DNA from 2 places in the Vibrio sp. CCUG 15886 genome. Region 1 is predicted to be linked to the other one. Evidence: riboswitches for the same ligand, from Rfam matches in the RefSeq annotation. Region 1 holds a riboswitch; the other holds the start of a gene.

The links. Region 1 has a riboswitch for thiamine pyrophosphate ahead of thiC (phosphomethylpyrimidine synthase ThiC). Riboswitches for the same ligand answer to the same signal wherever they lie in the genome.
Region 2: linked by a shared signal. The riboswitch ahead of thiB (thiamine ABC transporter substrate binding subunit) and the one ahead of thiC (phosphomethylpyrimidine synthase ThiC) in region 1 are both predicted to bind thiamine pyrophosphate.

The regions. Positions count from the first base shown of each region.
Region 1 covers NZ_JAQQBT010000023.1:128-12,189, reverse strand. Annotated here, with positions in the region: gene PQQ36_RS21005 (multidrug effflux MFS transporter) at 1-191, opposite strand, end outside; gene PQQ36_RS21000 (LysR family transcriptional regulator) at 331-1,272, shown strand; gene PQQ36_RS20995 (aminopeptidase P family protein) at 1,429-3,216, shown strand; gene thiH (2-iminoacetate synthase ThiH) at 3,399-4,523, opposite strand; gene PQQ36_RS20985 (thiazole synthase) at 4,560-5,333, opposite strand; gene thiS (sulfur carrier protein ThiS) at 5,338-5,547, opposite strand; gene PQQ36_RS20975 (HesA/MoeB/ThiF family protein) at 5,528-6,364, opposite strand; gene PQQ36_RS20970 (thiamine phosphate synthase) at 6,354-7,688, opposite strand; gene thiC (phosphomethylpyrimidine synthase ThiC) at 7,691-9,634, opposite strand; TPP riboswitch at 9,781-9,879, opposite strand; gene crcB (fluoride efflux transporter CrcB) at 9,951-10,331, opposite strand; gene PQQ36_RS20955 (multicopper oxidase family protein) at 10,457-11,851, opposite strand.
Region 2 covers NZ_JAQQBT010000005.1:235,903-247,964, reverse strand. Annotated here, with positions in the region: gene ppa (inorganic diphosphatase) at 1-457, opposite strand, end outside; gene fbp (class 1 fructose-bisphosphatase) at 597-1,613, opposite strand; gene mpl (UDP-N-acetylmuramate:L-alanyl-gamma-D-glutamyl-meso-diaminopimelate ligase) at 1,955-3,316, shown strand; gene PQQ36_RS12630 (flavin prenyltransferase UbiX) at 3,339-3,977, shown strand; TPP riboswitch at 4,007-4,132, shown strand; gene thiB (thiamine ABC transporter substrate binding subunit) at 4,199-5,206, shown strand; gene thiP (thiamine/thiamine pyrophosphate ABC transporter permease ThiP) at 5,216-6,823, shown strand; gene thiQ (thiamine ABC transporter ATP-binding protein) at 6,817-7,521, shown strand; gene yjgA (ribosome biogenesis factor YjgA) at 7,614-8,171, opposite strand; gene pmbA (metalloprotease PmbA) at 8,289-9,632, shown strand; gene mgtE (magnesium transporter) at 9,733-11,088, opposite strand; gene PQQ36_RS12595 (HPr family phosphocarrier protein) at 11,303-11,578, opposite strand; gene rapZ (RNase adapter RapZ) at 11,581-12,062, opposite strand, start outside.

The sequences.
Region 1 (12,062 bases):
CGACGTCCGAGTTTATCTGCTAACGGACCGGCAAACAGTTGACCGACGCCCATCGCAAATAGGAACCAAGTAATCGTGTCTTGTGCTAATGCGTGTTCAACCGAAAAGGTATTGGAAATAAGTGGCAACGCGGGAAGATAAATATCAATTGCCAACGGGCTGAACAACACAAGCAAGGTTAACAACGCCATTTGTAATTTACTGGTTTGGCTCTGACCTGACACAAAACACTCCAAATTGAACAAGAACTTTGATGAGAGTTTAACCGCCTCGTGATATGAACGGAAATGATGTATATTCATCGCTGATATTCTTATTGGGAAATTCAGAATGAACATCGAAAAACTCTCCCGCCTCGACCTTAATCTTCTGGTCTGCTTGAAAGTGCTGTTCGAGGAACTCAATGTGACTCGCACTGCGCATCGACTTTGTTTAAGTCAATCAGCGGTGAGTAAAGCGCTGGCAAAACTGCGCCAACAGTTCGATGATCCCTTATTCGTTCGACATTCACACGGGCTTACTCCGACAGCGCGAGCGCTGTTTCTCAAACCGAAACTGGATCTGTTGATCAACCAGTTAGAGCACCTTACTTTGCCGGAAGAGTTTCACCCCGAAAGCAGCGAATACCGCTTTCGTATTGCCGCTGTGGAAAGTGTGTATCCCCTGATCTTGCCGCACTTTCTGCCATCGATTTTCCAGCAAGCGCCTAACGTCACCATCAGCACTCATTCATGGTCAGAACAGACCTTCAAAATGTTGCAGCGCGGTGAACTGGATTTGGGCATGACAGGCAAAGACATCGACATCAACGATGCCAAGCTCACCATGCTGCCGCCGTTTGATATTTGTGAGCAGGAAATTTATCGCGACAATCAGATGTGCGTAGTGCGAAAAAACCACCCAGCGCTGCAGCAGCCTTGGCATTTGGAAAACTACTTATCGCTGCGCCACGTGCAAGTACGTTGTGACGGCAATGAACGCTGGCTGTTAGATTATCGCCTCGCAGATATTGGCCGTGAGCGCGATATCGCCATCACCGTACCCGACTTCAATAGCGCCGCGAACCTCTGTTCCTACACCGACTTTGTCTTCACCGCACCCAGCCACTTTGTCTTGCTGGCCGCCAAACAACTCGATTTACAGGTGCTGCCTTTGCCGATCGAATTTCCACCGATGGCATACACTCTGTTTTGGCACAAAGACAGAGAAAATGACCCAGCCTTGAGTTGGCTACGCAACATGATCACACAGAAAACCCTGCATCTTAGGTAAAAATTTCGCCAATTGATTGCGCTGTTGGGCTAAAATGAGTAGCTTAACCGCCGATAGTCCTCCGGGCTCATCTATGGTCTGTGGTCCTTACATGGAAGATAAGGAGCAGCTCCCAACCTGAGCAAACGGAGCAAAAAGAACAAAGGAATCGTACAGATGCACAAATCAACTCACGAGCGTGTTGTTGCCATTCGCACTTGGTTGCAGCAGCACAATATCGACGCCCTACTCGTCCCACACGAAGACGAATACCTAGGTGAATATGTTCCCGACCATAACGAGCGCTTACACTGGCTAACTGGCTTTACCGGTTCTGCCGGCGCTGCCGTTATCACCCAAGAAAAAGCTGCCATGTTTGTTGATGGTCGCTACACCGTTCAGGTGACCAAACAAGTTCCTGCCGATTTGTTTGAGTATCGCCATTTGATTGAAGAGCCAGCTCTTGAATGGTTGCAAGAAAACCTCGCTCGTGGTGCATCGGTGGCCATTGACCCACGCATGCACAGCGCCGCCTGGCTAAACATGGCACAAGCGAAATTAGCGGGTGTGCTTGAGCTTACCATTCTCGACAGCAATCCGATTGATGAGTTGTGGCATGATCGCCCACAACCTGTGGTTTCTGACGTTCGACTGATGTCGACAGAGGCCGTCGGCCAAAGCTCTGCCGATAAACGCGCAAACATCGCACAGCTGATCACAAAGCAAGGCGTTGATAGCGCCGTTATCACCGCGCTGGATTCTATTTGCTGGTTGCTCAACGTACGCGGTTTGGACGTCTCTCGCTTACCTGTATTACTGTCACACGCGATTCTGCATGCAGATGGCCAAGTGGAGTTCTTCCTCGATCCTGCTCGCTTACCTGAAGGGTTTGATGCTCATGTTGGTCAAGGGGTGCAGGTTTTCCATCCTGAGACGCTGCAAGCTCGCCTTGAAAGCTTGACGGGCAAAAAAGTCCTGCTTGATGCCAGCACCAGTAACGCATGGGTTAAACTGGTTCTGCAAAACGCAGGCGCCGTCGTTGTCCCGGGTGCAGATCCTTGTTTGATGCCGAAAGCCGCCAAAAATGCGGTTGAAATTTCTGGCATGAAAGCATGTCACCTGCGCGATGGTGCTGCGATGGTCAAATTCCTAAGTTGGCTTGACGCACAAGTGGCACAAGGTATTTTGCACGATGAAGCAACTTTGGCCGACAAACTGGAAGCCATTCGCCGCCAAGATCCCACTCTGAAGGATTTGAGTTTCGATACCATTTCGGCAGCCGGCAGCAACGCTGCAATGTGTCACTACAATCATCAAAACCAGCCTCAACCCGGCCAACTCAGCATGGATACGCTCTACTTAGTTGACTCTGGCGGCCAATATCTTGATGGCACCACCGACATCACTCGTACGGTTGCTATCGGCCAACCTTCAGCAGAAATGATCAAGCAGTTTACTTTGGCTCTGAAAGGCCATATTGGTGTGGCTCGCGCTCGTTTCCCGAAAGGCACTCGTGGCTATCAAATTGATACCCTAGCTCGTCAACACCTATGGGCGGAAGGCTATGACTATGATCATGGTACTGGTCACGGTGTGGGCCACTTCCTGAGCGTGCATGAAGGACCAGCCAGCATTTCAAAACGTCAAATCGACGTACCCCTTGTCGAAGGGATGGTGCTCTCTAACGAACCGGGTTACTACCGCGCGGATGCGTTTGGTATTCGTATCGAAAACTTGGAACTGGTGGTTGAGAAGCAAACACAAGGTGACTTCCCTATCTTGACCTTTGAATCTCTGACTCGCTGTCCAATCGACAAACGTAACATCAATGTCGATATGCTCACGCGTCCTGAACTCGCTTGGCTAAATGACTACCACCAAAAAGTGTGGGATGACATTAGCCCATTGGTTGAAGGTGACGCACAAGTTTGGCTACGTGAAGCGACGCTACCACTCAGCCACTGATAAGCAATAGACACTGCCATTTGCAAACAATAGAAAAAGGGTTAAGGCAAAATGCCTTAACCCTTTTTGTTTCACGTGAAACACATCCATATGCCACTTTCACCCTTTGCTGACATTATCGAACCGCGCTCAGACTCGCTCGATAGAGACTGAGTTGCCTAAGATAAGATTAGCTGTTTTGGTTAAGAGAACCGAGCCCCAGAATAGGCAGCATGCCAATCACGCCATACGGGATCGAACCCTTTACTCCGAATCATCTGCTCCACTTCCGCCGCACTCCTTTCATCACTGATCTCAAACTGTTCGAGTTCTACATCAGGCATCGCATAACCGCCCGGCTGAGTTTTCGATGCCGCTGACATCGACGTGATACCCAGTGGTAGAACGTTATCACGAAACAGCGCTGACTCGCGTGTAGACAACGACAGCTCGACTTCTGGATTAAACAAACGATAGGCACAAATCAGTTGAACCAGCTGTTTATCACTCATTACCGATTTAGGCTGCAACGCCCCTGCGCAAGGACGCAAGCGAGGAAATGAAATTGAATAGCGTGTCTGCCAATAGGTACGTTCCAAATAGTCCAGATGCGCAGCAACGTAGAAGCAGTCCGTACGCCACTCCTCCAAGCCGATCAGTGCACCAATGCCAATTTTATCGATCCCCGCTCGCGCCAAACGGTCAGGCGTTTCGAGACGATAGTTGAAATTGGTTTTGTTGCCACGCAAGTGATGTTGTGCGTAAGTCGCAGGGTGATACGTTTCCTGATAAACCATCACAGCGTCCAAACCCAAAAGCTTCAACTCTTGATAATGCTCTTGGCTAAGCGGCTGCACTTCCATCGCTAGATAGTTAAAAGCGCGTTTGATTTGCGGCAGCACTTGGCGGAAATAATTCATACCAACCTTGCCTTCATGCTCACCCGTCACCAGCAAAACGCTGTCAAACTTCATTGCCTTAATCGCCGCCATTTCTGCATCGATTTCTTGCACCGTGAGTGTGCGGCGCTTTAGGCGATTCTCCATCGAGAAGCCACAATACGTACACGCATTGGCACAGAGATTGGAAAGATACAGTGGTATATAGAGCGATAACGTATTCCCAAAACGTTTACGGGTTAACGCATAGGAACGCTGCGCCATCGTTTCTAGATAATGCTCCGCGGCTGGCGAAATCAGCGCTTTAAAGTCTTCTAAATCGAGTTTGTTTTTACTCAGCGCTCGCTCGACATCGAGCGCGGTTTTGGCGTAGATCGATAATCTAATATCGTCCCAATTGAGCTGATTAAAATGTTCGACGAAACTCATGGTGTTGCTCCGGTCAACAGACGGCACTTTCTTTTGCTAAGAAAGGCACTCATCGAGAAAAGAGGTCAATGGGCTGGATGCCACCGCATGCGACACTTTGCCAGCAAGCCCCGACTCATACGCCAAGCGCCCTGCCTCCACTGCCAATTTGAACGCACGGGCCATCGCGATGGGATCGCGCGCAGCAGCAATCGCGGTGTTCACCAACACCGCATCGGCACCCAGCTCCATCGCATAGGCAGCATGAGACGGTGCGCCAATCCCTGCATCCACCACAACAGGAACCTTCGCTTGGTCGATGATGATTTGTAAGAAGTCTTGCGAAACCAAGCCTTTGTTTGAGCCAATTGGCGCCCCCAAGGGCATGACGGCAGAGCAACCCACTTCTTCCAATCGCTTACACAACACTGGGTCTGCATGGCAATAAGGCAATACCACAAAGCCGTCTTTGACTAGCTGCTCTGCTGCCGCCAATGTTTCAATCGGATCGGGCATCAGGTATTTCGGATCGGGATGAATTTCCAATTTCAGCCAATTAGTGCCCAATGCTTCACGCGCTAAATGCGCGGCAAAAATGGCGTCTTTGGCGTTTTTGGCACCAGAGGTATTAGGTAGCAAATTAACACCCGCTGACAACAGTGGTGACAAGATGTCATCTTGCTGATTGTGGATATCCACCCTTTTCAGCGCCATAGTGGCGAGCTGTGAACCTGATTGTTCGATGGCTTGTGACATCAATTGGCTGTTGGCAAATTTACCGGTGCCCGTGAACAAGCGAGAATGAAATTGTTTGTCTGCGATTTTGAGCATGTGCTTATCCTCCAGCAATCGCCTGAAATAGTGAGATAGCATCACCACGACTGAGCGTTTTGGTTTGCCATTCGCTGTGTGGGACAACTTGATTATTGATTGCAAACACACAACCCAAGTTAGGTAGTGAGAGATGCTCAATAATGGATGCCAAAGTCGCATTGGTTGGCACCTCGTAGCTTTCGCCGTTGATGCTAATTGCTATGGTGTTCATTGCTTGATTCCTGTTTCTGAACCTGACAAACGCGGCAACTTGGATCTTTCACTACCGCCAATTGCTGCCAACTTAACCTGAGCCCATCAAACAGATGCAACTGATGGCATGTGGTTTGAAACGCGCCCGTTGCCAGCTTTTGAATCGTTGCGATTGCCTGATAATTTCCCATTAGCCCCACGACAGGGCCGATCACCCCAGCATCACTGCACTTGGTCTGCATGGCATTTTCTGCAAATGGAAATAGGCAGTGGTAGCACGGAGGGTTTACTGAACTCGTTACCGACGAGGTATCTTGCTGGGATTGGATTGAGTGGTATGAGCTAAAATCAAACGCAATGAATTGCCCTTTCCAGCCAATTGCCGAGGCCGACACTAATGGGGTACGTTGATTCAGGCAGGCTTGGTTGATCAGTTGGCGCGATGGAAAGTTGTCCGTACAATCGAGCACAATGTCCGCCAACATCACTTCCAAGTTGAGACGTTGCTCATCCAAACGTTGGCTAATGGTGCGAACGCGCAATTCTGCATTGAGCTGCTTCAACTGCTCTGCGAGTGCATCCACTTTGGGGCTGGCGAGATGTTGCTGACGAAAGGCAATTTGACGCTGCAAGTTACTCTCTTCAACCACATCATCGTCAACCAACACTAAATGGCCAACGCCCGCAGCAGCCAAATAAAGCGCCGCTGCGTTACCCAGACCACCGCAACCGACGATCAGCACATGTGCTTGAAGTAAGTTGGCTTGCCCCAACTCACCGATTTCCGTCAATGCAATTTGTCTTTGATAACGAGTAAAGAGCCGATCAACCAACATGATTGGCCTCACTTGTTGGCTCAAGACTATGAGTCGATGCTGAGTCTAAATGCACCTGTGTTGTGTTAGGTGTCATGACTTGCTTGAAGTACTCTATTACCGCTTTCACATCTTTCGCCAAGGTAATCGCTCTTACTACCGCTAATGAAGAGACACCACATTGCCATACTGTCGCCGCATTGCTTTGATCAATACCACCAATGGCTACCGTGGGAACGCCGCTGATGGACTCATCATAAGGCATGGTATCAATCAATTGCTGATAGAGTTTTAATCTCACTAGCCCTTGCGGTAATGAAGGCATTTGTTTAGTGGTGGTCGGGAAAATGTGCCCCAATGCGATGTAACTTGGCTGGAGTTGAACAATGCGTAACAGCTCATAATAACCATGCGTAGATAACCCTAACGCAATGCCTGCATTCGTCAGGGCGGCTAAATCAGCCACCTGCAAATCTTCCTGCCCTAGATGTACGCCGTAGGCTTGATGCTGAATCGCTAACTGCCAGTAGTCGTTGATATAGACTTGCGCGCCATAGTCACGACCTAGCTGGATCGCACGCACTATCTGTTGCTCCAAATCGACTTGGTTTGGATCTTTAATCCGCAATTGGACCGTTTTAATCCCCAAAGGCAATAACTTCTCAATCCAACTGACATCATCAACCACCGGATAGAGCCCTAACTGTTGAGCGATAACCCGCGGAAACGCTTTTGTTAGCCCTTCTAGATTGTGGCTTGGTAAGATGCCGAGCTCATCCAAATGCAACACTGGTGTAGGAAACAAAGCAAAATCCGACACCCATGTTTCACGTGAAACATTCAACATCGCACGCGCCAAAGTAAGGCAATCTTCGATTGGGAAATCAAGAGCACTGAGCGTGACCACCCATGCCAAATGTCGATAAATCGATTCTACGCTCTCGTTTTGAGAGTGGTTTTGTCGTGATAAAAATCGTAGTGCGCGAGTTTCATCGGCTAAAGGATGTTGCCAAACATCAAACGCCTCACCTTGCTCCCCTTCCAAATTGATCAACAGCGTCTTGGCCTTGCACTCTGAGCCCAAATAACTGGATACATCTGTGAGAGCAAGCGAATGATGGTAGTGAAGCGCAAAGTCATGCGCTCCGAGATGACGACTATCGTTATGGATAAGATCCGTCTCGAACACGACTGTTTTAGATGAAGAAATCAGTTGCAGTGTACGAGTTGGGCTGACACCCAACTCTATATGGTCAATGACAAAACCTTGCTGCTTTGCCAAGAGCAAACACTGCTGAATTTCTCCCGTCAGCTCAATAATGGCAGAAGGAATCAGCAGTCTCATACTTAACCCTCTGCCACTTCTTCGTGACTCACTGCAGGGTGATACAACTCCGAACCTGATGCTTTGAATTCCGCGGACTTTTGCTTCATTCCTTCCAATGGGTCATCCAACAGCTTCACTTCTATCGCCTGTCCTGCCTCACCTTGTTGCCCTTTAGCGTACTCACGAACCTCTTGCGAAATCTTCATCGAGCAGAATTTTGGACCACACATCGAACAAAAGTGTGCGACCTTGCCTGATTCCTGAGGTAAGGTTTCATCGTGGAATGCACGCGCCGTATCGGGGTCAAGAGAGAGATTGAACTGATCTTGCCAGCGGAACTCAAAGCGTGCTTTTGACAAGGCATTGTCACGTACTTGTGCACCAGGATGCCCTTTAGCTAAATCCGCCGCGTGTGCAGCCAGTTTGTAGGTTATCAAGCCGGTTTTCACGTCTTCTTTATTAGGTAGACCTAAGTGTTCTTTTGGCGTTACGTAGCAAAGCATGGCACAGCCATACCAACCAATCATCGCGGCACCAATCCCAGAAGTAATGTGGTCATAGCCAGGGGCAATGTCGGTGGTCAGTGGACCCAAGGTATAGAATGGAGCCTCATGACAATGCTTGAGCTGCTCGTCCATGTTCTCTTTAATCATGTGCATCGGTACATGCCCAGGACCTTCAATAATCACTTGGACATCGTACTCCCACGCGATTTTGGTCAGTTCACCCAATGTTCTGAGCTCAGCAAACTGCGCTTCATCATTGGCATCGGCAATCGAGCCAGGACGCAAACCATCGCCTAATGAGAGCGCCACATCGTACTTCGCACAAATCTCACAAATCTCGCGGAAATGGGTATAGAGGAAACTCTCTTGATGATGTGCCAAACACCACTTAGCGATGATCGAACCTCCACGCGAGACAATGCCCGTCACGCGTTTCGCCGTCATTGGGATATAGCGCAGCAGCAAACCTGCATGAATCGTGAAGTAATCCACCCCCTGCTCAGCCTGCTCGATCAACGTATCACGCATCACTTCCCACGTTAGGTTCTCAGCAACGCCATTGACCTTCTCTAGTGCTTGATACATAGGCACGGTTCCAATCGGTACTGGGCTGTTGCGTAGAATCCATTCGCGAGTTTCATGAATGTTTCTCCCCGTCGACAGATCCATCACCGTATCACCGCCCCAACGAGTCGACCATACCAACTTCTCGACTTCTTCTTCAATCGACGAGGTCACCGATGAGTTACCAATGTTGGCGTTAACTTTCACAAGGAAGTTGCGGCCGATGATCATCGGCTCAGATTCTGGGTGATTAATGTTGGAAGGAATGATCGCGCGACCTTCCGCCACTTCACGACGCACAAATTCAGGGGTAATTTCCTTAGGTAGATTCGCACCAAAGCTTTGCCCTGCATGCTGCTGAGTCAAAACTTCATCTTGATATTTGGCGCGCCCCATGTTCTCGCGCAAAGCGATGTATTCCATCTCCGGGGTGATGATTCCCTTACGCGCATAATGCAACTGAGTGACACAATACCCAGCTTTGGCGCGACGGATGCGAGGCAGATTGCCATATCTCAACTCGTCCAGCGTTTCATCTTCTAAGCGCTCTTTCGTGTAGACCGAGCTGACATCATCAAGCACTTCGGTATCAGCACGCTCTGCAATCCACTCTTCTCTTAACTTAGGAAGGCCATTATAGAGATCGATTTGATGGGTCGGATCAGTGTAGACACCCGAAGTGTCATACACTCTTACCGCTTCGTTTGGCTGAAAGATCGGTGCCTCTTTGGTCCCGCCAACTAAGCTGTCTGCCAAGGAGATTTCGCGCATTGGCACTCTAATGTCTGAGCGAGAGCCCTCGACATACACTTTGGTGGAATTGGGATACGGCTGCACAGAGAGTGTATCGATGAATTGTTTAGCTTCCAGTCTCGCTTGCTTGCGATTCGACATAGCATTTTTCCTTTCTTGTTATGCTGGATAAAAAGGTTTTGGACAAAAATGCTTGGCGGAAAGTTGTGACAAGAGGCGTTGAACACACAATTTAGAGTTTCAATTTGTGGATTCAAGCTTTGATAAGACACCAGTTCGCACTGGTACAAGTATCTTCTCTTGTTCCCTTCGCAGGTTCTAACCTGATCAGGTTCAACGGATCCCGAATAAACGGTCTCAGCCCTAAGGCACTCCGACAAGTGAAGCGATTATATGAAATCGGCTTGGTTAAACCAAGCCGACCTGTTTAAAATTTAACTCAATTTCGCCCATTGCTTCACGATTTAAGTAATTGGAAGCCTACCCAAGCAGCAGTGATACTCAAGGTCACGTTTAACACTACGTTTAAGCCCATTTTGAAAAATGCGCCTTGCTGCATCAGCAATACGTTATCCATCGAGAATGTCGAGAACGTTGTTAGTGCACCCAAAAAGCCCAAACCGATTATTTGTCGCCATGGCTCTGTCGCCAACAACTCACTCTCAAAGGCGGCAATTAAGAGACCCATAATAAAAGAACCGACCACGTTTACGGTTAACGTGCCATAAGGAAAACCTCTGCCTAATAGCACAACACAGAGCTCTGACACTAAGTAACGAGAACAAGCGCCAAATGCGCCGCCCAAAGCGATGAAACCCAATATCGCAAATTGACTCATAGCAACCTCACAAATCTAATGGCCACATTGTAGCCACATCCACACAGAGATCGAGTACAAAAAACAATAATTTCATTTAGCCACAATGTATCTGTAAATCGCCAAGATTTAAAAAGTTACAGGAGTCACTTTACTTCAATGTATCCCATTAATCCGGTTTTCATATGTTCAATCACGTGGCAGTGATACATCCAGCGACCGGGGTTGTCCGCAACAAACGCCGCTTTGGCACTGCCATTCTTACCCAGCAAAACAGTATCCGTATGAAACGGTTCTGCGAGCGTCTGGCCATTTAATTCCAATACGGTAAATGTGTGCCCATGCAAATGAATGGGGTGATGGTATTGCGTCACGTTCTTAAGATTAAATATGTAGGTCCGCCCTCGTTCTAACGTCGCTAACGGTGCTGGAATTGAATCTTGGCTCATCCCCTCCCAAGCGCGTTTATTCACCAACCAAAACGTCGGCAGAGCTTGGCCAGATTTATCCATCGGAGTAACAGCACCTTCCCACTCGAAGACAAAATCAATTTGTTCAGCCGTATCTAAATCTAACGGCGCAATAGGGTTGAGCGGCAATGTTGGCAATGTTGGCAATATATTCTGGTTTAATAGGTCCGATTCAACCGATTCGAATGCACAAAGAGGAAACGGAAACTTCCCTTTCATTTGTCGCACATAGAAACGCTCTCCAACACCTGGAGCAATTAACCCGACATCAACCCTCATTCCAGGCCCAATCTTGTGCTCAGAGAGCTTATAAGGGGTTTTTATTGGGTTTCCATCTATTGCTATAACCCATGCGTCCACACCTTCAATAGCGATAGGATAAGTGATGGTATTGTCCACATTTGCGATTCTAAGTCTCGTCATCGCATTCGCTTTCAACGGATAGCTGGGCTCATGGACGCCATTCACAGTTCCCCACTCACCGGGAGTTCCCATACGGGCACTTAAGCGTGGGACCAATAACGATTTCCACTCACCTTTCTCATTGAGATGCCAATGCTTAAGCATTAGAGCATGGTCTTCATCAAAAGAAACTGGCTCTGCTTCATCAACAATGATTAACCCAACTAGCCCCATACCTAGCTGCTTGACACTGTTCATATGCGGGTGATACCAAAATGTCCCTGCGTCAGGTGGAGTAAAGCGATAGGTAAAGCTCTCCCCTGGCATAACGGGTTTTTGACTCAAAAAGGGAACACCATCCATCTCAATAGGTACACGCAAACCATGCCAATGGATTGTCGTTGGCTCGTTGAGTTTGTTGGTGAAGTGAATGATCACTTCTTCTCCTTGTCGACAACGAATCGTAGGGGCAGGGATAGCACCATTAAAGGCGAGCACATCCGTAGCAAAACCAGGCACCACCTCAGCAGTAGCCGGTTCTGCAGTCATCTCATAGACAAACCGCCCATGATGAAGCGATGTTCTACGCGAAAGTGAACACGCAGGGAGAAGCGTTAATGCGGAAAACGCTAATGAAGTTTGAAGAAAGCGGCGGCGAGAAATATCCATATGTGGCCTACTGATTTGATTGACTGGCCTAAGTGTAACTAAATATTAATAATCATTCTCAACAATCTACCAAAGTAATGCTAAAGACTAGTTGATATGCTGACAGATGAGTCAAAACGCAAATGTATTATACCAACCTAACTAAAAATATGATCTAATTGAGGCTGTTACTTCTTCGTGATAAATGACGCTATGGACAGTCTCAATAACA
Region 2 (12,062 bases), on a different contig from region 1:
CTTTGACCCACTTACCTGATTCAAGCTCTTTATAGCGTTCAAAGAAATGGGTGATTTGCGCTTTGAGTAACTCAGGAAGATCGTTGACGTCTTGGATGTGATCGTACTCTTTGGACAACTTAGAATGTGGTACTGCGACGACTTTGGCATCTTCGCCGGATTCATCGGTCATTTTAAGCACACCGACTGGGCGGCAACGGATCACTGAACCTGGCATTAAAGGGTAAGGGGTTGGGACCAACACATCGACAGGGTCGCCATCCAGCGAAAGGGTATGGTTAACATAGCCGTAGTTGCATGGGTAGAACATCGGCGCCGACATAAAGCGATCAACGAACACCGCGCCAGACTCTTTGTCCACTTCGTATTTGATCGGATCCGCGTTGGCTGGGATCTCGATGACGACATACAGATCATCAGGCAGTGATTTGCCCGCTGGGACATTATTTAAACTCATGAGTGATTTCCTTTTCTTTGTTTTGGGCTGAACGGTGATAATTTAGCCGCAAACAGGCTGAGCTGTAAACCAAGTGCGTTGGGCTTTCCAAAGTGGCTAACAAAAAGCGCCTGCTGTTGCAGGCGCTTTGTTTCATTCTTTAGGCTTCGTCACGATAGACTTCGAGGAACTCTTCGACTTTCTTCACCATGTTGGTGGAGCCAACAAAGAAAGGCACGCGTTGATGCAATTCTGTCGGTTTTAAATCAAGAATGCGGTTCACTCCGTCAGAAGCCAAACCACCGGCTTGCTCAATCAAGAACGCCATTGGGTTGCACTCGTACAACAAGCGCAGTTTGCCTTGTGGGTGGCTTTGTGTGCTTGGGTAAAGATAAATACCGCCCTTAAGCAGGTTGCGATGGAAATCCGCCACGAGCGAGCCGATGTAGCGAGAGGTGTAAGGACGGCCATCTTCAGGCACATTTTCCTGACAATACTTAATGTATTTTTTCACGCCCATAGGGAAGCGAATATAGTTGCCTTCGTTGATCGAATAGATGTTGCCATTTTGTGGGATCATCATGTTTTCGTGCGACAGACAGAAGGTGCCGAGTGATGGATCGTAGGTGAAACCATTCACGCCATTGCCTGTGGTGTACACCAGCATGGTGGAAGAGCCGTAAATGATGTAACCCGCGGCCACTTGTTTGTGTCCTGGCTGCAAGAAGTCTTCTTGAGTCGGGGGAGTGCCAATAGGGGAAACTCGACGGTAGATAGAGAAAATGGTGCCAACAGAAACGTTAACATCGATGTTCGATGAGCCATCAAGAGGGTCCATCAACACCACGTATTTGGCGTTTTTGTTTAGCTCTTTGTTAAAAGCAACCGCTTCATCTTCTTCTTCACTCGCTACGCCACACACTTGGTCGCGTGCTTCGAGTGCCGATTTGAATTTTTCATTCGCATACACGTCCAACTTTTGTTGAACTTCGCCTTGTATATTCTCTACTCCTGCCGCGCCTGTGATATCAACGAGACCCGCTTTGTTGATTTTACGGTTAACGATTTTGGCCGCCAAGCGAATCGACGACAAAAGAGAAGAGAGATCACCGCTAGCGTGGGGGAAGTCCGCTTGTTTCTCAACAATGAACTCGCCAAGGGTGCGCATTCCAGACATGTTATTTCCTTAAACTTCGCTGAATAATGTTGGGGGAGTGTGAGCGGCATCTCTTGATGGATGTGACGAAGGTTATCGTTTGCGCTCCCAATAAGTGTAAGGTTTAGATCTTATTAATGGTAATGAAGTAACCGACGCAGATCTCAATTTGTATGTCGAATGAAACCGGTTGATTACACGGAAGAGTTCGATAAAAAGTGGCTGAAAAAACAGCGTTTGCTTCCACTCAACAGTAAAAACTGAGCGGCATGTGGCACAAGGCCAACAATGCTGCTCGCTTTTCTAACGGTTATCATGATAATGAGAACGAGAAAAAACAGTCTGATGGCAGGATTCAATTTATGCATATTCATATCTTGGGAATTTGTGGCACTTTCATGGGTGGTGCTGCGATTTTAGCGCGACAGTTGGGCCACAAAGTGACCGGCTCTGACGCCAATGTTTACCCACCAATGAGCACCTTGCTCGAGTCTCAAGGTATTGAAATTATTGAAGGCTTTGATCCTTCGCAACTTAATCCTGCACCAGACTTGGTGGTGATTGGCAATGCCATGAGCCGGGGTAACCCTTGTGTTGAATATGTGTTGAATCACAACCTGCGTTACACCTCTGGGCCGCAGTGGCTGCAGGAGTTTTTGTTGCATGACCGCTGGGTATTGGCGGTATCGGGCACACACGGTAAAACCACTACCTCGAGCATGCTGGCGTGGATTTTGGAAGATTGTGGTTACCAGCCGGGATTTCTTGTTGGTGGCGTGCTTGGTAACTTCGGTGTCTCCGCGCGTTTAGGCGAAAGCATGTTTTTTGTCGTCGAAGCCGACGAATATGACAGTGCTTTTTTCGACAAGCGATCTAAGTTTGTGCATTACCATCCTCGCACCTTGATCATGAATAACCTAGAGTTTGATCATGCTGACATCTTTGATGATCTTGAAGCGATCAAGCGACAATTCCACCACTTAGTGCGTACTGTTCCCGGTAATGGCCGTATTTTGGCGCCCAAGCAAGACGGCGCATTAGCGGATGTGTTGTCACGAGGCTGCTGGAGTGACCAGGAGTTTTCTGGTCAGGACGGCGAGTGGCAAGCGGTCAAACTCAGCAAAGATGGTTCACACTTTGAAGTGTGGCTACAGGGTGAGCAAGTAGGCACGGTGCAATGGGACTTAGTCGGCGATCATAATGTCGATAATGCGTTGATGGCGATCGCAGCAGCGCGCCATGTGGGTGTGACAGCAGATCTGGCTTGTGAGGCACTAGGGCGCTTTATTAATACCAAGCGTCGCCTAGAGCTGAAAGGGGAAATCAATGGCGTGGCGGTGTATGACGATTTTGCCCATCACCCAACTGCGATTGAACTGACTCTTGCTGGTTTACGTAATAAGGTGGGTGATAAGAAAATCATCGCGGTACTGGAGCCACGCTCAGCCACTATGAAACGTGGCGTGCACAAAGAGACCTTGGCGGCTTCACTCAAGCAGGCAGATGAAGTGTTCCTTTACCAACCAGAGTCAATTGCTTGGTCGGTGCAGGACGTCGCGGCGCAATGTCAGCAACCGGCATTCACCAGTGATAACATTGACCAATTTGTGGCCAACATTGCGCAGCGCGCCGAGGCAGGAACGCAAATTTTGGTCATGAGCAATGGCGGTTTTGAAGGCATTCATGGCAAATTACTGACCGCTTTAGAGAGTTCAACGCGCTAGAAAAGACACATATTAGATGAGCATGACAAACCAAGAAAAATCGATCACGTTAGCCTTTACGGGCGCCTCTGGCGCGCCTTATGGGTTACGTTTATTACAGCAATTACTGGCGGCAGATTACCGTGTCTACCTGCTGATCTCTTCTGCGGCAAGAGTGGTATTGGCAACCGAGCATGGTCTCAAACTGCCAGCCAATCCTGACGCCGCGCAGCAAGCGCTGGTGGCCCATTTGGCTTGTGATGCCGACAAGCTGGTGGTGTGTGGTAAAGACGATTGGTTTTCGCCAGTGGCTTCTGGCTCGGCCGCACCGAAGCAGATGGTGGTTTGCCCTTGCTCGGCAGGGAGTGTGGCGGCGATCGCTCATGGTATGTCGGATAATTTAATTGAGCGTGCTGCGGATGTGGTGATGAAAGAGCGTGGCCAATTGATTTTAGTGGTGCGTGAAACGCCCTTTTCGACCTTGCATCTTGAAAACATGCACAAGCTTTCTCAGCTCGGGGTCACCATCATGCCCGCCGCGCCCGGTTTCTATCATCAACCGCAGTCGATAGACGATCTGATTGATTTTATGGTCGCGCGTATCTTGGATCATCTCGGCATCGAACAGGTTTTGGTGCCACGTTGGGGATACGATCATCGCAATGACGGTGACTCTGTATAGCCAAGAGAGATCATTCCGATTACAATCCGAACCACTCATCGGGGCGCTTAACTGTGGTGTTTTATTGCATCGCAGTGGCTGAGACTAGGCAAAGGCCTAGGACCCGTAAACCTGAACCAGATAATGCTGGCGTAGGAATTGAGTCGGGATTAATTAGCAAGGACGATTAACACCTACCTCAAGCCTGTGCCGCTCAACTCATGCGAAATGGAGAGCGAGCAGTGAAACACACTCTAAACCTGATAGCCCTAGCGTCAATCACGTCAATGATGGGCATCTCTTCTTCTGCACTTGCGGCGGACAAAACCTTAACCATTTACACCTACGATTCTTTTGCCTCCGATTGGGGCCCAGGCCCGACAGTCGAAAAAGCATTTGAAGCGCAGTGTGGCTGCGATGTGAATTTTGTCGCGCTGGACGATGGGGTGTCAATTCTCAACCGCTTACGTTTAGAAGGCAGCAATACCAAAGCGGATATTGTTTTAGGTTTGGATAATAATTTGATGGCAGAAGCTAAAGCCACAGGTTTGCTGGCGCCACATCAAGTGAACACCCAAGCACTGTCATTGCCAAATGGTTGGGCTGACGACACGTTTATTCCTTATGACTACGGTTACTTTGCGTTTGTTTACAACAAAGGCAAACTGACGAATCCACCCAAGAGCTTAAAAGAGCTGGTGGAATCACGCGACGATCTGAAAGTCATCTACCAAGACCCTCGCACTTCAACACCCGGTCAAGGTTTGATGCTGTGGATGAAGTCGGTGTATGGCGATGACGTGACGGGCGCATGGCAGCAACTGGCGAAGAAAACCGTGACGGTCACGAAAGGTTGGTCGGAAGCGTATTCGATGTTCCTCAAAGGCGAATCGGACATGGTGCTCTCTTACACCACCTCACCGGCGTACCACCTGATTGCCGAAAATGATGCGCAATATGCCGCGGCGGGTTTTAGTGAAGGGCACTACATGCAAGTGGAAGTCGCCGCAAAAGTGAAAAGTAGTCAGAACTCAGCGCTGGCTGATCAGTTTATGAGTTTCATTTTGAGCGATGAGTTCCAAAGCGCAATGCCTACGGGCAACTGGATGTACCCAGTGACCAACGTGACGCTGCCAGAGGGCTACCGCAGTTTAACCGTGCCTGAGAAGGCGTTGAGTTTCAGTGCGGAAGAGGTGGCGAAGCAGCGTAAAGCTTGGATTCGCGAATGGCAAAGCGCGTTGACGTTTTAAGGCGTCGCATTGAATTCGGTTCCTAAGTTGGGCATTGGGGTCGCGATGATCATCGCGACCTTTGTTGTTTCTGCTCTCTCGGCGCTCTTGTTGGCGACGCCGACGCTGGATCTCACGGCGGTATGGCAAGATCCTTATTACCGCCATGTTACGCAATTTAGTTTTCTTCAAGCGACGCTATCGATGCTGCTGAGTGTCGGCTTGGCGCTTCCTGTCGCGCACGCCTTGTCTCGGCGACATTTTGTTGGCCGTTCGTTATTGCTCAAATTGTTTGCGTCAACTTTAGTGCTGCCAGTATTGGTAGGCGTGTTTGGCTTGTTGGCCATTTATGGGAACAGTGGTTGGTTGGCGAGTGTATTGGCGAGCTTTGACGCCAAATTGCCCTTTTCGATCTACGGATTGAGCGGCATTTTGCTCGCGCACGTGTTTTTCAATTTGCCGTATGCAGCGCGATTGCTGCTGCAAACCTTAGAGTCGATTCCGGCAGAGCAGCACAAATTGGCGGCTCATCTTGGTATGAACAGTTGGCAGAAGTTTCGTTGGGTCGAATGGCCGCGATTGCGCCAGCAACTACCACATGTGTGTGGCTTGGTGTTCATGCTTTGCTTCACCAGCTTTGCCACGGTCATGGCCCTCGGTGGCGGCCCAAAATCGACCACCATCGAACTGGCTATCTACCAAGCGATAAAATTTGATTTTGACTTACAAGCTGGAGCGCTACTGGCGATCTGGCAAATGTTATTGTGTAGCTTGCTGGTGTTGACGCTGCAGCGATTGACTAAACCGCTGCCTGTCTCGGTTGGCAGCCACACCCGTTTCGTTCAATTAACCCCAGCTTCTAAGCGTCATTTGATGTGGGATTATGCGTGGATAGCACTGGCGACACTGCTGGTGGTTCCGCCGCTGCTGTTTGTGGTGGCCAGCGGGATAAACAGCAAGCTCCCTGACGTGATCAGTGATGGTCGATTTTGGTCCGCTCTGGGGGCCTCGTTACGTGTAGCGTTTGGTGCCGCCACCTTAGCCGTGGGTGCAGCGATTGCTATTTTGCTCACCAGTCGTGCATGGCGGTTGCGTGGTCTGCGATACCCTGCAGACGGCATTGAGATGGTGGGCACCATCATCTTGGTGACGCCAGGTTTGGTGGTGAGTACTGGGCTGTTTTTATTGCTGCGTAGTTTTGCAGATGTGTTCAGTTTGGCGCTGTTGATCGTCATCATCGTCAACAGTTTGATGGCATTACCATACGCCGTTAAAACGCTCGCTCAGCCGATGTTGCATTGCGAGCAGCAGTATCAATACTTGGCTGCTACATTGGGCTTAAGCGGGTGGAATCGTTTTAAAATCGTTGAGTGGCGCGCACTGCGTAAACCTTTTGCCAATGCGTTTGCGCTCTGTTTTATGTTTTCCATTGGCGATTTGAGCGCAATTGCCTTATTTGGTAGCCAAGATTTTCGTACTCTACCACTCTATCTGTACCAGTTACTCGGCAGTTATCAAATGGAGGCAGCAGCGGTGGTGTCACTCACGTTATTGCTGCTGAGTGTCGGCTGTTTTGCCCTGAGTGAGTCCTTACTCAGTACCAAATCGAATCAACATCAGGAGAAGGCGCCATGCTAACGCTGCAACAGGTGCATTATTATTATCATCAAGATCTGTTTGCTTTTGATTTAGAGGTAGAAGCAGGCAGTATTGTGGCGTTGATGGGGCCAAGTGGGGCAGGAAAGTCCACCTTGCTGGCGCTGCTGGCGGGGTTCATTGCGCCTCAGTCGGGTCGCATGGCATTGGATGGGCGTTTGCTCAATACACTCTCTCCAGCGCAACGTCCTTTTTCGATGTTGTTTCAAGAACACAATTTGTTTGCTCATCTCACGGTGCGCGACAACATTGCGTTGGGATTGCATCCCGGTTTGAAACTGACGTCGCAGCAACAAAAGCAAGTGGAGCAAGCGGCAAAGCAGGTTGGCATTGAAGCCTATTTAGATCGGCTGCCTGAACAGCTCTCTGGTGGTCAGCGACAGCGAGTGGCCCTTGCGCGTTGTTTTGTCCAGCCCAACCCAATTTGGTTACTGGATGAGCCGTTTTCCGCACTCGATCCAGTCTTGCGTGAAGAAATGCTCTCGCTCGTCAAACTGCTGGCGCAAGAGCGTGCCATTACGGTCTTGATGGTGACGCATCATTTAAGTGATGCACGTGCCATTGCTAGCCACTTTGCCTACATAGACAAGGGTACCATTGCCGCGCATGGGCCTATTGCGAGCCTCAATGAAAAGCACAGCCACCCAGAGTTGGTAGAGTTTTTCCAAGCCGCAGTATGATAGATAAAAGGCGGCAACGATCTGTTGTGGTGCAGAGATAAAAAAGGTTGGCAGTGAGCCAACCTTTGTTTTTATGTTTTACAGCGTTGCTATTACTGTTTTAGCTCGTTTTCGATCGAGTCTGAAACCGCATCATCATTAAGCTGTTTTAAGATTTGGAAGATTTCACGGTAGGCCTTTGGCGGCTTATTCGCTTGCTTCTCTTTCGTCGCCATACGTGCTAGCTGGCGTAGGCGTTGACGATCCGCGTCAGGGTAAAGGGCAACCACATCATCAATTGCACTGTCACCTTGCTCAACAATACGTTCACGCAGCGTTTCTAGCTTGTGTAGCACGGCGGTGTTTTGCGAGTGCTTGTTACGGATTTTGTCCAGCGCCGCTTGAATTGGCTCTGGATCTTCTTGGCGCATCACTTTACCAATGTATTGCAACTGGCGACGACGGGCTTCGTTTTTGAAACGCTGCGCATCTTTGATTGCATCAAGTAACTCTTCGCTGATTGGGAACTTAGCCAATACCGAAGGTTTGAGTTCCACTAGCTCTTCACCCAACTTCTGTAGCGCGTCCATATCACGCTTCATTTCAGACTTGCTGACTAGGATGTACTCTTCTTCAGGTTCCCATGGCGCTTTTTGGTTTTTACGGGCCATCTTTTCTGCCTATATCACTTTCTCAAAATAAGATTAGCCCTATTTTAACAAGAATCGTGGGGAGAAAGCGAAATTCTTGTTATTCTTATGCCATTACAAATCAAAGATGATTGAGATATGGATGTAAAACAGCAAGTTGCTCAGCAAAGAGTTGAGCTCGAAGCCGCGGTTGCCAAAGCGCTCGCGCTGGCAGCGCAACATAGCGATGGTGCTGAAGTTGCGATCAACAAAACCACGGGCTTAAGTGTTTCGACTCGCATGTGTGAAGTAGAAAACGTCGAGTTTAACAGTGATGGCGCTTTAGGCATTACGGTTTATCGTGGTCAGCGTAAAGGCAGCGCATCGACATCGGATCTCAGTGAAAAAGCGATTGAACAGACTGTCTTGGCGGCCTTGGATATTGCGCAATACACGTCAGAAGATCCCTGTGCAGGGCCAGCTCCTGCTGAGTTGATGGTGAAAGAGATTCCGGATTTGGATCTCTTCCATCCAGATACGCCCGATCCCGATTATGCGGCGAAAATGGCCATTGCTGCTGAAGAGCATGCGCTTAACTACAGCGATAAAATTAAGCAGAGTGATGGCGCGAGTTACGACAGCCATTACGGCGTTCGCGTCTACGGCAACAGTCACGGCTTATTGGCAAGTTATGCCTCGAGTCGCCATAGCATCAGTTGTTGTGTAATTGGTGAAGGCAAAAATGGCGAAATGGAGCGTGACTACAGCTACACTGTCGCTCGTCATCGTGATGACATGTGGCGTCCTGAACAAGTCGGTCGCGAAGCGGCGCAAAAAACCATTGAACGTTTAGATGCCCGCAAGCTAAAAACGGGCAAATACCCGGTGATGTTTGCCGCGGATGTGGCAACCGGGCTTATCGGTCATTTAGTGATGGCGATCAGTGGCGGTAACTTGTATCGCAAATCGTCTTTCTTACTTGATCATTTGGGCAAGCAAGTGCTGCCAGAGTGGTTCAATATCTCTGAGCGTCCGCATATTCTGCGTGGTTTGGCATCAAGCCCATTCGACAGCGAAGGGGTTTACACGCAAGATCGCGAAATCATCACCGATGGTGTGCTCGCCACTTATCTGCTCACCAGTTACGCTGCGCGTAAAATGAATATGGCGCCAACGGGACATGCAGGTGGTATCCACAATTGGTTTGTGCAATCGACAGGGCAAGATTTCCAACAGATGCTCAAAGAGCTGGGTACGGGTTTACTTGTGACCGAAGTGATGGGTCAAGGTGTGAATGTGGTGACCGGCGATTATTCGCGTGGCGCGGCGGGTTTCTGGGTGGAAAATGGCGAGTTGCAATTCCCAGTGTCAGAAATCACCATTGCGGGTAATTTGAAAGAGATGTTCCAGCAAATCGTTGCCGTTGGTAGCGATGTAGAGACGCGCTCACAAATTCAAACCGGTTCTATTTTGTTGCCATCGATGAAGATTGCGGGCGAATAATCGCGATTGTGGCATTCGTTAAGAGATGAAAAAGGTTGCTCAGTAAGCAACCTTTTTTGTTTCGTTTCTATTCTGCTTTCATTTTGATAGCGTCAGGTCGTTAAATCAAAATGGTGGCAAGGCCTAAAAACACCGATAAACCAATCACATCAGTGACGGTGGTCAGCGCCATACCGCCCGCCAAGGCAGGGTCAATATTCATCTTCTTGAGAAGGATAGGGATGGTTACCCCGGCGATGCCCGCGACAATTAAGTTGGTCATCATTGCGGCGGAAATGATGCCGCCGAGTAGCCAGTTACCTTTCCAAGCCACCACGATACCACCGATGATCAACGCCCATAACACCCCGTTGAGAAAACCGATCGCCGCTTCTTTCATCAATAGTTCGCGTTTGTTGGCATCACCGATATGACCCAGTGCCAAACCACGGATCACCAGTGCGACCGTTTGGTTGCCTGCCACGCCGCCCATGGAGGGAACAATGGTCATCAATACCGCAATGGCCGCCATCTGATCAAGGGTCGCTTCAAACATGTTGGAAACCGACGCGGCTGCTAAGGCGGCAAGCACATTCGCCCCGAGCCAAATACTGCGTTTACGCGCCGATTTAACCACGGGAGCAAAGGTATCTTCGTCGTCATTCAAACCCGCCATACTCATCATCGAGTGTTCGGCATCTTCACGAATAACGTCGACGACATCATCGATGGTGATACGACCAACCAGATGCTGATTTTCATCAATGACGGGGGCGGAGATCCAGTTTCGACGTTCAAACAGGCTAGCCACATCTGAGTCACTGGTGGTGACCGCAATGGCGTCATCCACATCTTCCATCACTTCACTGACTTTGACATCAGGCTGGGTGGTGATGAGGATAGAGATAGGCAGCTCGCCAATTAAACGGCTCTCTTCGTCAATCACGTAAAGTGCATCGGTGTTTTCCGGCAGCTCGCCTTTCATACGTAAGTAACGCAGGACTACATCGACATCAACATCACCACGAATGGTGATCACGTCGGTGTTCATCAAGCCACCGGCCGTGTCCTCAGAATAGGACAGCGCGGTTTCCACGCGCAGACGATCCGCCGCGTCCATTTGCGCCAGTACTTCACGAGAAACGTTATCTGGTAGGCTACGTAGAACGTAAGCAACGTCATCGGTGTCCATCCCTTCGGTCGCTTCGGCGAGATCCTCGGGGGCCATTTTTGAGACAAGGCTGTCTTTGACGTCTTCACTCAGCTCGTCAAGGATTTCACCATAATCCTCAGGGTCGGTAAGTTGCCATAAGACTTCGCGGCTTTTACGCGGGGATGCTTCAAGTAGATGGGCAATATCTTCAGGCTCCATGTCCTGAAGCTGACGGCGGACGTGAACGAAGCGGCCATTTTCGAGCGCTTCAGAAACTTCCTGGAGGGCTTGGTGAGCTTGGTCGAATTCAATTTGCTCTGCCACGGTGACCCCCTGATTCCTAGATATTTACAATGTGTTGAATAATAACTTAATTCGCCACACAAGTAACCCGAGAAAGCATGCTCGCTCGACAAAACTCTGTCAGTATTTCTTCCAAAGAAACAATTGGTTTACTGAGTAACCTTGGCTATGAAAAGAATAGCAGTTGTGATGATTCGTGACGGGGAAAGTGTGCAGAGTGTGAAAGTGAAGAAGGCTATTCGCCTTCTTCAAACTTATCTTCGATAAGATGACAAATGGCGTCCAGGGCTTGTTCTGCCTGTTCTCCGCTGGCATGAATGGTCACATATTGCCCTTGTGCAGACTCAAGCATGAGTAGCCCCATCACGCTGTCAGCCGCGGCGGTTTTGTCTTCTTCGTTGTCGATGGTGACTTCGGCGGCAAAGCTTTGTGCCAGTTCTACCAATTTGACGGCAGCACGAGCGTGCAAGCCAAGTCGATTCTGTATGAGTACTTTGCGGCTGAGTTCCACGGCTATTCCTTGTTGCGTTTTTCCAAAGTGGTGTGGCGGATCTTAACGGTGTGCCCCATCGCTGCGAAATATTCGCCGATTTGCTGAGTTAAGTAGACGGAGCGATGTTTCCCTCCCGTACAGCCAATCGCCACGGTTAAATAGCTGCGATTGTTTTTTTCCAGCAAAGGCAACCAATGCTCTATAAACGTTTGAATCTGCCTTTTGAGTTCTAACACTTCATCATGGCTTTCTAAGAAGGTTTTGATGGGCGCATCCAACCCCGTCATCGGACGCAACGCAGGTTCCCAATGAGGGTTGGGCAGAAAGCGGACGTCAAACACGTAGTCAGCGTCTGTTGGTAAACCAAATTTGAAGCCAAAAGACTCGAACACCATGATGAGCTTATTACGCTCTTTTCCTTCAATTCGGTAGCGTACGTCTTCACTGAGATCGTGCAGTGATTGGTTGCTGCTGTTGAGTAAGATATCGGCGATCTCTTTCA